DNA from 2 places in the Arthrobacter sp. 05L428 genome. Region 1 is predicted to be linked to the other one. Evidence: riboswitches for the same ligand, from Rfam matches in the RefSeq annotation. Region 1 holds a riboswitch; the other holds the start of a gene.
The links. A riboswitch is a leader RNA that binds a small molecule or an ion and turns the genes downstream of it on or off. The one in region 1 is predicted to bind cyclic di-AMP.

Region 1 (5,192 bases):
CACATTCAGATCACGGCGTGTCACAGAAATGCGAGTGGTCCCTCGGCTTGGCTAAAGCCAGCCGAGCGGGTCAACAACTTCCCCGTTGACCATCACCTCGAAGTGGAGGTGGCAGCCGGTGGAGGCGCCGGTGGTCCCGCTCATCGCCACCACATCGCCACGTGAGACCTGCTGGCCCACGTGGACGTCGGAGGACGACAAGTGGTTGTACGTGGTCTCCAGGCCGTTGCCATGGTCGATCACGACCCGGTTGCCGCCCCCGTAGGGGTGCCAGCCGGAAAAGGTTACGGTGCCGCTCGCGGCGGCATGTACAGGAGTGCCGCACTGGGCCGCGTAGTCCTGGCCCCGGTGGAATTCCCCGACGGCTCCCGTGATGGGACTGACCCGGTAGCCGAACGGCGAGGCCGTGACCATGGAATCCAGCGGCGCCCCGAGGCTGCCCGCGGAGGCTGCCCGGGTGATGCTGCCGACGGACTGCGCGCTCAGCAACTGCTTGAGCTTGCTGTCCGGGTCACCCTTGGTGGTGACGGCCGTGCGGTTGAAGTTGATTTCGGCGGCCGGGGCCTTGACCTCGGGCTGGGCCGCCGCGGAAACCGAACCGGACCTGGCCGCATCGGTGGCCATCACGGGGCCGGTGGCCGGAACTGTAACGGTGAGGACCAAACCCGTGGCGGCCAGGGCAATGCCTGCCTTCTGCCCCACGCCGCTGACAGCGGCGAAGTCTGTTACCTGACGGAACGCGCTGCGCCGGCCGCGGCGCGCTTCGCGGTGCGCGTCACGCGGGCGCTCGTCGAGGACGACGGCGGCCGGGCGTGGCTCCGGAGCGGGACCGGTCGCACGACGGCGGCCCCTGACGGTCTGGGTGGTCAAGAACGGTTCCTCTCTGGATAGCCTGCGAAGTTAGCTGTCGGATTCGGGTCAGAGAGATCAAAGACCCGGTCCGCCGGTGCAAGCATCCAGACGCAGGGGCATCCACGGAGGTCCCAGTTTGAATTGCTTGCCGCTAGCGGACTTCACCCCAAGGCTGTTGAATCAACAGCCGGTTGTGGTTCCCCCGCCTCTGCCAGAAGGTGAATCGCCGGCTGATCCGCTGGCAGAGCTCGGCTCCGGATCAGATAACGCTTTAGTATCGGTGCTAGTCATCAACTATAGGCGATTAAGGCAGGCGGTAATAATTCCGTTATCTCGCCTGTGCACAACTTACCGGCTGTCCGGCGGAAGGATTTTGACGCCAGGTTACCCGAGCGTAACGAACACATGGGCGGCGACCTCGGGAGGCAGCTCGAGGGCGCCTTCAATGTCGGGGACCCGGACCGAGATGTACTCCCCCACCCGCTCCAGCGACACCCTGGCGCCCGGACGGATTCCGCCCTCGTCCAGCTGGACCAGCAGCTCCGGCTCGACCTGGATCGGCTCGGCCAGCCGGCTCACGGTGATCCGCGAGTCGGCGCCGTAGCCGGCCATGGCGTCAAGCAGGTTGACCACGGCGCCGCGGTCCGGCATCGGAAGCCCGCCCAGTTCGGCGAGTCCGGGAATCGGGTTCCCGTAGGGGGACACGGTCGGGTGGTCCAGCATTTCGAAAATGCGGCGCTCGACCCGTTCGCTCATCACGTGCTCCCAGCGGCACGCTTCCTCATGGACGTAGGCCCAGTCGAGCCCGATCACGTCGGCAAGCAGCCGTTCGGCCAGGCGGTGCTTACGCATGACCTCGATGGCGCGCTTCCGGCCCGTTTCGGTCAGTTCAAGGTGCCGGTCGCCGGAGACAACCACGAGGCCGTCGCGCTCCATGCGGCCGACGGTCTGGGAAACGGTGGGGCCGGAGTGACGGAGCCGCTCGGCGATGCGGGCGCGGAGGGCGATGATGTTCTCTTCTTCAAGTTCCAGGATGGTCCGGAGATACATCTCGGTGGTATCGATCAGATCCGTCATTCAGCTCAGCTCCTCGAGCGCCGTCCTTGCGTCATTCCCACCGTACAGCGTGCGGGTTGCGCCCTGGCGAGATCCGCCGTACGTCACCGCACAGCCTAGCCTATTTTGAATTAGTCCGGATAATCTGTGGGCTGCCGCGCGGACCTGTGGACTACGCCCCGCCCGGCGCCGCGCCGCCGTCTCAATGACCGGACTATGACGGGCTTTATTCCCGCCCGCGTGGGGCCGTCGGGCAGAATAAATAGCGGGTCCCGGTCACGCCCGGCAGAGCCCGTCCAAGCCACGCCACGCACCCAGCCGAAAATTGGAGCCCCTGTGAGCGACACCAGCATCACCATCCCCGCCAACCTCCTGCCCAAGGACGGCCGGTTTGGCGCCGGCCCGTCGAAGGTCCGGCCGGAGCAGATGGAGGCCCTGTCTGCGGCGGCGGCGACGCTGCTGGGGACCTCGCACCGCCAGGCCCCGGTCAAGAACCTCGTGGGATCGGTCCGGAGCGGACTGAGCGACTTCTTCCGCGCCCCGGAGGGCTACGAGGTCATCCTCGGCGTCGGCGGGTCCACGGCGTTCTGGGACATTGCCAGCTTCGGCCTCGTGGAAAACAAGGCGCAGCACCTGTCTTTCGGCGAATTCGGCTCGAAGTTTGCCGCGGCCACCAACAAGGCACCGTTCCTGGCCGAGTCCTCGATCATCAAATCCGAGCCCGGCACCCGACCCGAGGCGCGGGCCGAGGCCGGCGTCGATGCCTACGCGTGGCCGCAGAATGAGACCTCCACCGGTGTCGCCGCGCCGGTCAAGCGAGTGGCCGGCGCCGATGCAGGCTCCCTCGTGCTGGTGGATGCCACCTCCGCGGCCGGCGGCCTGGACGTGGACGTCGCCGAGGCCGACGTCTACTACTTTGCCCCGCAGAAGAACTTCGCCTCCGACGGCGGCCTCTGGCTTGGACTGTTCTCCCCGGCGGCTTTGGAGCGCGCGGCCCGGATCAAGGCCGGCGGCCGCTGGATCCCGGACTTCCTGGACCTCCAGACCGCGATCGACAACTCGCGGCTGAACCAGACCTACAACACTCCGGCGCTGGCCACCCTCGTGACCCTGGACGCGCAGGTGCAGTGGCTCAACGCCAACGGCGGCCTCGACTTCGCCGCCGCCCGCACCGCCGACTCGGCCGGACGCATCTACGGCTGGGCCGAGGCCTCCGCCTACGCCACGCCGTTCGTAGCCAGGGCCGAGGACCGGTCCAACGTGATTGCCACCATCGACTTCGACGACTCGATCGACGCCTCCGCCATCGCCAAGGTCCTGCGCGCCAACGGGATCGTGGATACCGAGCCGTACCGCAAGCTGGGACGGAACCAGCTGCGCATCGCCACCTTCGTGGCGATCGAACCCGACGACGTCTCCGCACTGCTCGAGTGCATCGACTTCGTCGTCGGCGAGCTCAAGAAGTAGCCACCGCGCCGTCCCTTCCGGGACGCTTCAGCGGTCGACGGCGTCGTCCGGGTCTTCCTCCCGGGCGGCGCCGCTGGTCGCCGAGCCGCCGGTCATAGAGCCGCCGGTGACAGAGCCGCCGGTCACAGAACTGCCGGGGACGACCCGGAAATACCGCAGGCCCCGCGCACGCCGGTTGAAGGCGATCCGCAGCTGCTTGGCGCGGACAATCCAGAGTATGCCGATCAGTGCCGCGATCAGCCCGGAGGCCGCCGCCACCCCCATGGACCAGCGCGCGCCGGCGACGTTCGCCACCCAGCCGACCAGCGGTGCGCCGATCGGGGTGCCGCCCATGAAGATCGCCATATACAAGGCCATCACGCGGCCGCGCATCACCGGGTCCGTGGTGGTCTGGACGTAACCGTTGGCGCTGGTCATCATGGTGATCGCGAACAGGCCGACCGGCACCAGCGCGACGCCGAACCAGAAGTAGTCCGGCGCCAGCGCGGCGAGGCCGGAGGTCAGGCCGAAGGCGCCGGCCGCGCCGAAGATCACGCGCATCCGCGGCCGGCCCCGCCCGGCCGAGAGCAGCGCTCCGGCGACCGAACCGATCGCCATGATCGAGTTCATCAGGCCGAAGGCGCCGGCATCGAGGCCGAATTCGGTGCCGACCATGGCAGCGATAAAGAGGACGAAGTTCAGCCCCAGGGTTCCCACGATGAACACCGCCACCAGCACGACCACAATGTCCGGCCGGAAACGCACGTAGCGCAGGCCCTCGCGGATCCGGCCCTTCCCGGCCGGCGCGCGGGGCAGCTGGCGCAGCGAGGCGGCGGGGATTTTGGCCAGGCTCAGGAGCAGCGCCAGGAACGTGACGGTGTTGACCAGGAAGACCCAGCCGGGCCCGATGGCCACGGTGAGCAGGCCGGCGACGGCCGGGCCGATCATCCGGGCCACGTTGAACGAGGCGCTGTTGAGGGCCACGGCGTTGGGCAGGTAGTCGTCGCGCACCAGTTCGGAGACAAAGGTCTGGCGCACCGGGGCGTCCAGGGCGGAGACCACGCCCAGCAGCAGGGCGAATATGTAGACGTGCCAGAGCTGCGCGGCCCCGGACAGCACCAGGGCACCGAGCGCTGCGCTCAACACGGCCATGGAGGACTGTGTCAGGACCAGCAGCTGCTTGCGGTTGAAGCGGTCGGCGACCAGCCCGGCGACGGGGGCGAGGAAGAGCTGTGGTCCCAGCTGCAGGGCCATCGTGATGCCCATGGCGCCGGCGTCCTGGGCACTCAGATGGTCAAAGACCAGCCAGTCCTGCGCGGTGCGCTGCATCCAGGTCCCGATATTGGAGATCAGGGCGCCGATGAACCAGATCCGGTAGTTCAGGATGTGCAGCGATTTGAAGGTGGACCTCATGTCCCGACCTTCCGCTGCACGCTCCCGAACGGCCCCAAACCGTTAGTCGACCTCGACGGCGGACTCGTCCTGGACCGCTCCAGCGTCGGCTCCTGCTTCGGCAGGCTCTGCCTGCGCCTCCGCGGCACCGTCGTCGGCGGTCTCATCCGACGCGGCCGCGGCGGCGGGAGCTTCGGCGGCCTCGTCCTGCTGTGCATCTTCCGGGCGCACGCGTTCGGCCCACGGAACCCACTCCGGGGCCAGGATGGAATCCTCGGAGGGCAGCAGGCCCAGCTCATCCACCGTCACGGTCTTGGAGCGCGAATTGCGGGTCAGCACCGCGTACCACTGCCAACCGCCGTAGCCGGGCAGCTTGGACTCGAAGAGGTGCGTGACCAGGCGGTCGCCTTCGCTCTTCGCGCCCAGGTGCCGGCCGATCTGCTCTG
Region 2 (5,192 bases), on a different contig from region 1:
GCACCGGCCAGATCCTGTTTTCCACCGGGAACGGGATTTCCCCTAAGCCGGGACCGGGCAAGACCCCTCCGGCGACCCTCGCAGAGTCAGTCGTTCGGGTCAGCGTCGGAGCCGACGGAAACCTCAAGGCCACGGACTTCTTCAGCCCGGCCAACAACGCCAAGTTGGATCAGAACGATGCCGACCTGGGTTCCGGTGCCCCGATCGCCATCCCCACCGGCTACGGCACCACGGCCCACCCTCGCCTGATGGTCCAGGTCGGCAAGGACGGCCGGGTCTACCTGCTGGACCGGGACAACCTGGGCGGTATGGGGCAGGGGAGCGGCGGAACGGACGCCGTCCTCGACGGCGCCGGGCCGTACAGTGGCGTCTGGGGCAGGCCCGCGTTCCTCGGGACCACAAACGGCGGGTACATCTACACCGTGGAGAACAAGGGCTACCTGCGTGCGCACAAGCTGTTGGCCAGCAGCACCGGCGGCATCCAGCTGGCCTCCGTCGGTACGTCCATTGGTACCTTCGGGTACACCTCCGGGGCGCCCACGGTGACCTCCAACGGTACAAACGCCTCCACCGCCCTGGTCTGGGCCGTGTACGTAACGGGACCCACCGGTACCGGCGCGGAACTCCGTGCCTACCGCGCAATGCCGGACAGCACCGGTAAGCTTCAGCAGGTTTTCGCGGCCCCGCTGGGCACCGCCGCCAAGTTTTCCACGGTTGCCACTGACAACGGGCGCGTCTACGTGGGAACCCGGGACGGGCACGTGATCGGCTTCGGTGCCCCGACGACCTCAGCGGTTGGGGCGACAAACACGGACCTGGGAACCGCCGCGGTAGGCACCACCGTGAAAGGGAACCTGATCATCACCGCCAGCAGGGCTGTTACGGTCAGTTCCGTCGCAGCACCTGCGCCGTTCGGGATCGAGGCCCTCACACTGCCCCGGACGCTTGCCAAAGGCGGAACCATGACGGTCCCGGTCACCTTCTCGCCGACCGTAGCCGGACAGGTCGACGGGACGTTGACCGTCAAAACCTCCGACGGCGAGACGGACCTTCTGGGGGTTCACGGCGTCGGCACCAAGGACGGACTGGGGGCAACGCCGCCCACCCTGGTATTCACCGACGTGCCGACCCAGACCAGCAGTCGCCAGACCGTAAACGTGGTCAACACCGGCACGAGCGTCGCCACGATCACCGGCGTCACCTTGCCGGGCAACGCCCAGCTTGCGGTCGACCCGGCCACGCTGCCGGCCGTGGGACAGAAGATTCAACCCCTTACTTCCGTTCCGGTGTCCGTCACCTTCAGTCCGACGACGGCAACCCCGGTGGCTGATCAGCTCCTCATCACGAGCGACCGAGGATCGCTCACGGTACCGGTGACGGCGACCGCCGTGTCGGGCGTAGCGCATCTGCAGTTGCCGGCATCCCTGGACTTTGGTGATGTGCCTGCCGGCGCTGCGGCCACCCGGGATTTCACCATTACTAACACTGGCAACATCCCCCTGACGATCACCAAGGCCAAGGCGCCGGAGGGTGTATTCTCCACCACCGTTCCAATCTCGGAAGGCCTGGTGATCCCGCCTGGAGAGTCCGCACATCAGAGCGTGACGTTCAAGCCGACGGTGGTCGGTCAGGCCGGAACCGCCGACACCTACTACCTGCTGACCGCGGACGACGGCCAAGGAGCACAGAAAGTTATGCTCACCGGAATGGGCGTCGACGATCCCATTGGCCTGAAGGCGTACCAGACCAATGCCGGTGACCCGCGGTCTGTCCTCGGCAGGTCGCTGACATTGGAGTACCCGGTGGGGGCAGGGAAATGCCAGGACTACACCAAGGGTGTGATCTGCTGGTCCCCGTCCACCGGGGCCCATTGGGTCGCAGGCGCGATCTACGCCCGCTACAAGGCCGCGGGCGGCGCTGCCGGCGTCCTGGGGTTCCCCACCACCGACCAGCTGACAACCCCGGACACGATCGGGCGGTATGAACACTTCGCCGGCTCCGGCGGGGCATCCATTTACTGGACGCCAAGCACCGGGGCGCACCTCATCACGGGCGCGGTCCGTGCCAAGTGGTCGGCCCTGGGCAGGGAACGGGGACTGCTGGGCTATCCGACGTCGGACGAGGCGCGCACCCCTGATGGCGTGGGACGTTACAGCCACTTCACAGGTTCGGGGGGTTCATCGATCTACTGGACGCCAAGCACCGGGGCGCACTTCATCACGGGCGCGGTCCGTGCCAAGTGGTCGGCCCTGGGCAGGGAACGGGGGCTGCTGGGCTATCCGACGTCAGACGAGACGCGCACCCCCGATGGCGTGGGGCGTTACAGCCACTTCACAGGCTCGGGCGGTGCATCGATCTACTGGTCGGCGAAGACCGGGTCGCACTACGTCCTCGGTGCGATCCGTGCCAAGTGGACGGCCCTCGGCAGGGAAAGGGGACGTCTGGGATATCCGACCCGGGACGAGTACGCAGTGTCCGTGGGCCGGGCTTCGGACTTCCAGCACGGGCGGTTGACCTGGAATAGCTCAACCAGACTGGTGACCGGCTAGCGCGTGCGAGTCCCGGGCCCCAGCGGTCCGCGTAGGACACTGCGCTCGCCGACGGTTTCCCGCGGGAGGACGCAGCTGCTTAGGCCAAGCCGGCCCCCGCACGACAGAATGGATCCATGAGCGAGGCCGGTGACTTCATTGACGCGGCGCTGCTGCGTGAGAGCTCGTGGCAGCGGGCCGAGGAAGCGCAGGCGCAATACGGCCCGGGCCTGGGGAGCTACGGCTCCTCGGTTGGCGCCGTCCGCGGCACTGTCCGCGACGCGCTGCGCCGGTACCGGTCACTCGGCCGCGACGATGTCACCGCCCTCAGCTCGGAGTTGTGGGAGGTGCCCGTCTTCGAACGCCGCCTTGCCGCCGTCGTCCTGCTGCAGTCCAGCCTGGCCCTGCTGGACAATTCGGACCTGACCCGGATCGAGGGTTTCCTGCGGACTGCGCGCCTGCGCGAGCTGGCCGATCCGCTGGCGACCGATGTCGTCGGGCCGCTGATTGCGGGACTGGACGGCCAAAACCGTTCCCGCGCGGAAACCGTGCTGGGCCGCTGGCTGCAGGACCCGGACGATTGGCTGCGGCGGGCGGCCCTGATGGCGCCGCTCCGCGAGCTACGGGCCGGTGGAGGGGATTGGGACCGTTACCGGCGCCAGGCCGGGCTGGCGGAGTCGGGCACCCCGGACGACGCCGGTCTGGTGAGGGAGGCGATCGCTGCCGTCACCTCCGGGATGGCGAAGTAGCGCTACGTGCCGGGCCGGCGCTCCACGACGGCATACGCCTTTCCGTCGAGGAACTGCCAGTCGGTCACCACCATAAAACCGAGCGCGTCCACACGGTCATTCAGGACGTGGATATCGAAGCCGCCGTCGCGCGGTTCCGCGTCCCACGTGGCTACGTGGATTTCCTTTCCCTCGAGAACCAGCAGCTCTGTGTTGACGTCGAAATCCTCCTGCGGCTGATCGCTGAGCTGGCAAATTGCGACACAGTGGCTGTTCATAACGGGGCCTCCGCTCGGGGAATGCTGGGTGCCCTCATCCTATGGCTGGCAGGTAGCAGCGTCCTAGGCTTTCTTCCGCGCCAGGACACGGCTCCGTTATCTGAATGTGACATTCCCGCCCGGGCCCGTTACCGTAGATGGGTGCCTGTTTGTTTCCGATACGGGCGCTCCCGAGCCGATTGCCTAACTCTGCCGCGGCCTGGGATCCGAATGCAACCTTTCTGGCAGAGACGGGGAAACCACTTTTGACCTGCAGTTTTAGCAGGTCTTGGGGTGAAGCCGCACAGCGCCCGCATTGACGGGCCCGCGGCCGGGTGCCTCCCATCCGAATCCGACAGCTCACCTCGCAGGCATTGGGAGAGGCTACAAACATGACTTCAAGCATTACTTCTGCGCGCCATCGTTCCGACGCATCCGCCGGACGGGCCTCAGCATTCTCGGGCAAATCAGGCACCATCGGTCGTCAGGCCGCAGTAATCTTCGCAGCCTCCGGCCTCGTCCTCACGAGCGGAATGGCAGCCAATGCAGCCGTTGCCCCGGCCGAAAACAAAACCGCCCCGGCTTCGTCGGTTGACGTCGGCAGCAAGGTCTCCGCGCCGGTTACCGCTGATTCCGCAGTTCAGATCAGCTTCGCCCGCCCGGCAGTCGCTACCACGCCGGCGCCCGTGATCGAGCAGCCTAAGCCCGTCACCGCCCCTGCGGTTGCCGCCGCTCCGGCTGTCGCGCCTGCCCCTGCTCCGGTGCTCGCGCCGGCAGCGCCGCAGGTCAGCGTTCAGGCGAAGGCGGCCGTGGCACCTGCCTCGGCAGCCGGCGGAGCCAACGCCGCGATGCTTTCGGCCGCCTACAGCCAGATCGGCATCACCCAGGACTGCACCGCCATGGTTGAGAAGGCCCTCGGTGCGGCCGGTATCCACGTGGGCGACCTCGGTCCCCAGCAGTTCATGGGCTACGGCAAGGTTGTGGGTGCCCCGCAGCCCGGCGACATGATCGTCCAGTCCGGCCACGTCGCCATCTACGCCGGTGACGGCATGGCCATCAGCGGTGGCATGAACGGCAGCAACCAGACGATCAAGCACCCGCTGTCCTGGCTGACCGCCACGGGTGGCGTGACCTTCGTCCGCGCCAGCGCACAGCAAAAAGCGTAAGAACCTCTTTCCAGGGCCGGTGGTCGGCTGCTAAACGGCAGCTGGCCACCGGCTTTTGCGCACGTTTACGCCGGCCGGTGAGCTCAGACGGCGTACCGCAGCAGGACGACGCCGTTGCCAAACGCGCGGGTGCCGGCGAGCGTGAGCGCGGTCCTGTCGTCTGCTGACTTGAACAAGGGATTCCCCCGCCCGATCAGCACCGGGTGGACATAAATCCAGTACCCGTCAATGAGCCCGAGCCGGCGGAAGGTATCGGCGAGGTCAGCCCCGCCCAGTGCCAAGTCGCCGCCGGGCTGCGCCTTCAGTTCCAGCACGTCATCGGCGACGACGTCGCGCACCACCGTGGTGTTCCAGTCGGCCCGTTCCAGCGTCCTGGAGTAGACAATCTTCGGCATGTCCCGCCAAATTTTGGCGAACTCGACCATAGCCGGTGTACTGGACGGATCCTGGTCCGCCGTCGGCCAGAAGTCGGCCATCAGTTCGTAGGTCACGCGGCCGTCCAGGAAGGCGCCC

Region 2: it holds a riboswitch for cyclic di-AMP, as region 1 does, so the genes downstream of both, AC1DH3_RS05285 (hypothetical protein) here and AC1DH3_RS09080 (M23 family metallopeptidase) in region 1, are expected to answer to the same signal.

Annotation. Positions count from the first base shown of each region.
Region 1 covers NZ_JBFTNW010000003.1:93,180-98,371, reverse strand. The annotation lists gene AC1DH3_RS09080 (M23 family metallopeptidase) at 52-870, opposite strand; cyclic di-AMP (ydaO/yuaA leader) riboswitch at 875-1,094, opposite strand; gene AC1DH3_RS09075 (iron-dependent transcriptional repressor DtxR) at 1,237-1,929, opposite strand; gene serC (phosphoserine transaminase) at 2,245-3,375, shown strand; gene AC1DH3_RS09065 (MFS transporter) at 3,403-4,767, opposite strand; gene AC1DH3_RS09060 (DUF3027 domain-containing protein) at 4,810-5,192, opposite strand, start outside.
Region 2 covers NZ_JBFTNW010000001.1:1,133,211-1,138,402, forward strand. The annotation lists gene AC1DH3_RS05270 (Ig-like domain-containing protein) at 1-2,549, shown strand, start outside; gene AC1DH3_RS05275 (DNA alkylation repair protein) at 2,666-3,277, shown strand; gene AC1DH3_RS05280 (hypothetical protein) at 3,280-3,534, opposite strand; cyclic di-AMP (ydaO/yuaA leader) riboswitch at 3,736-3,901, shown strand; gene AC1DH3_RS05285 (hypothetical protein) at 3,906-4,679, shown strand; gene AC1DH3_RS05290 (dihydrofolate reductase family protein) at 4,763-5,192, opposite strand, start outside.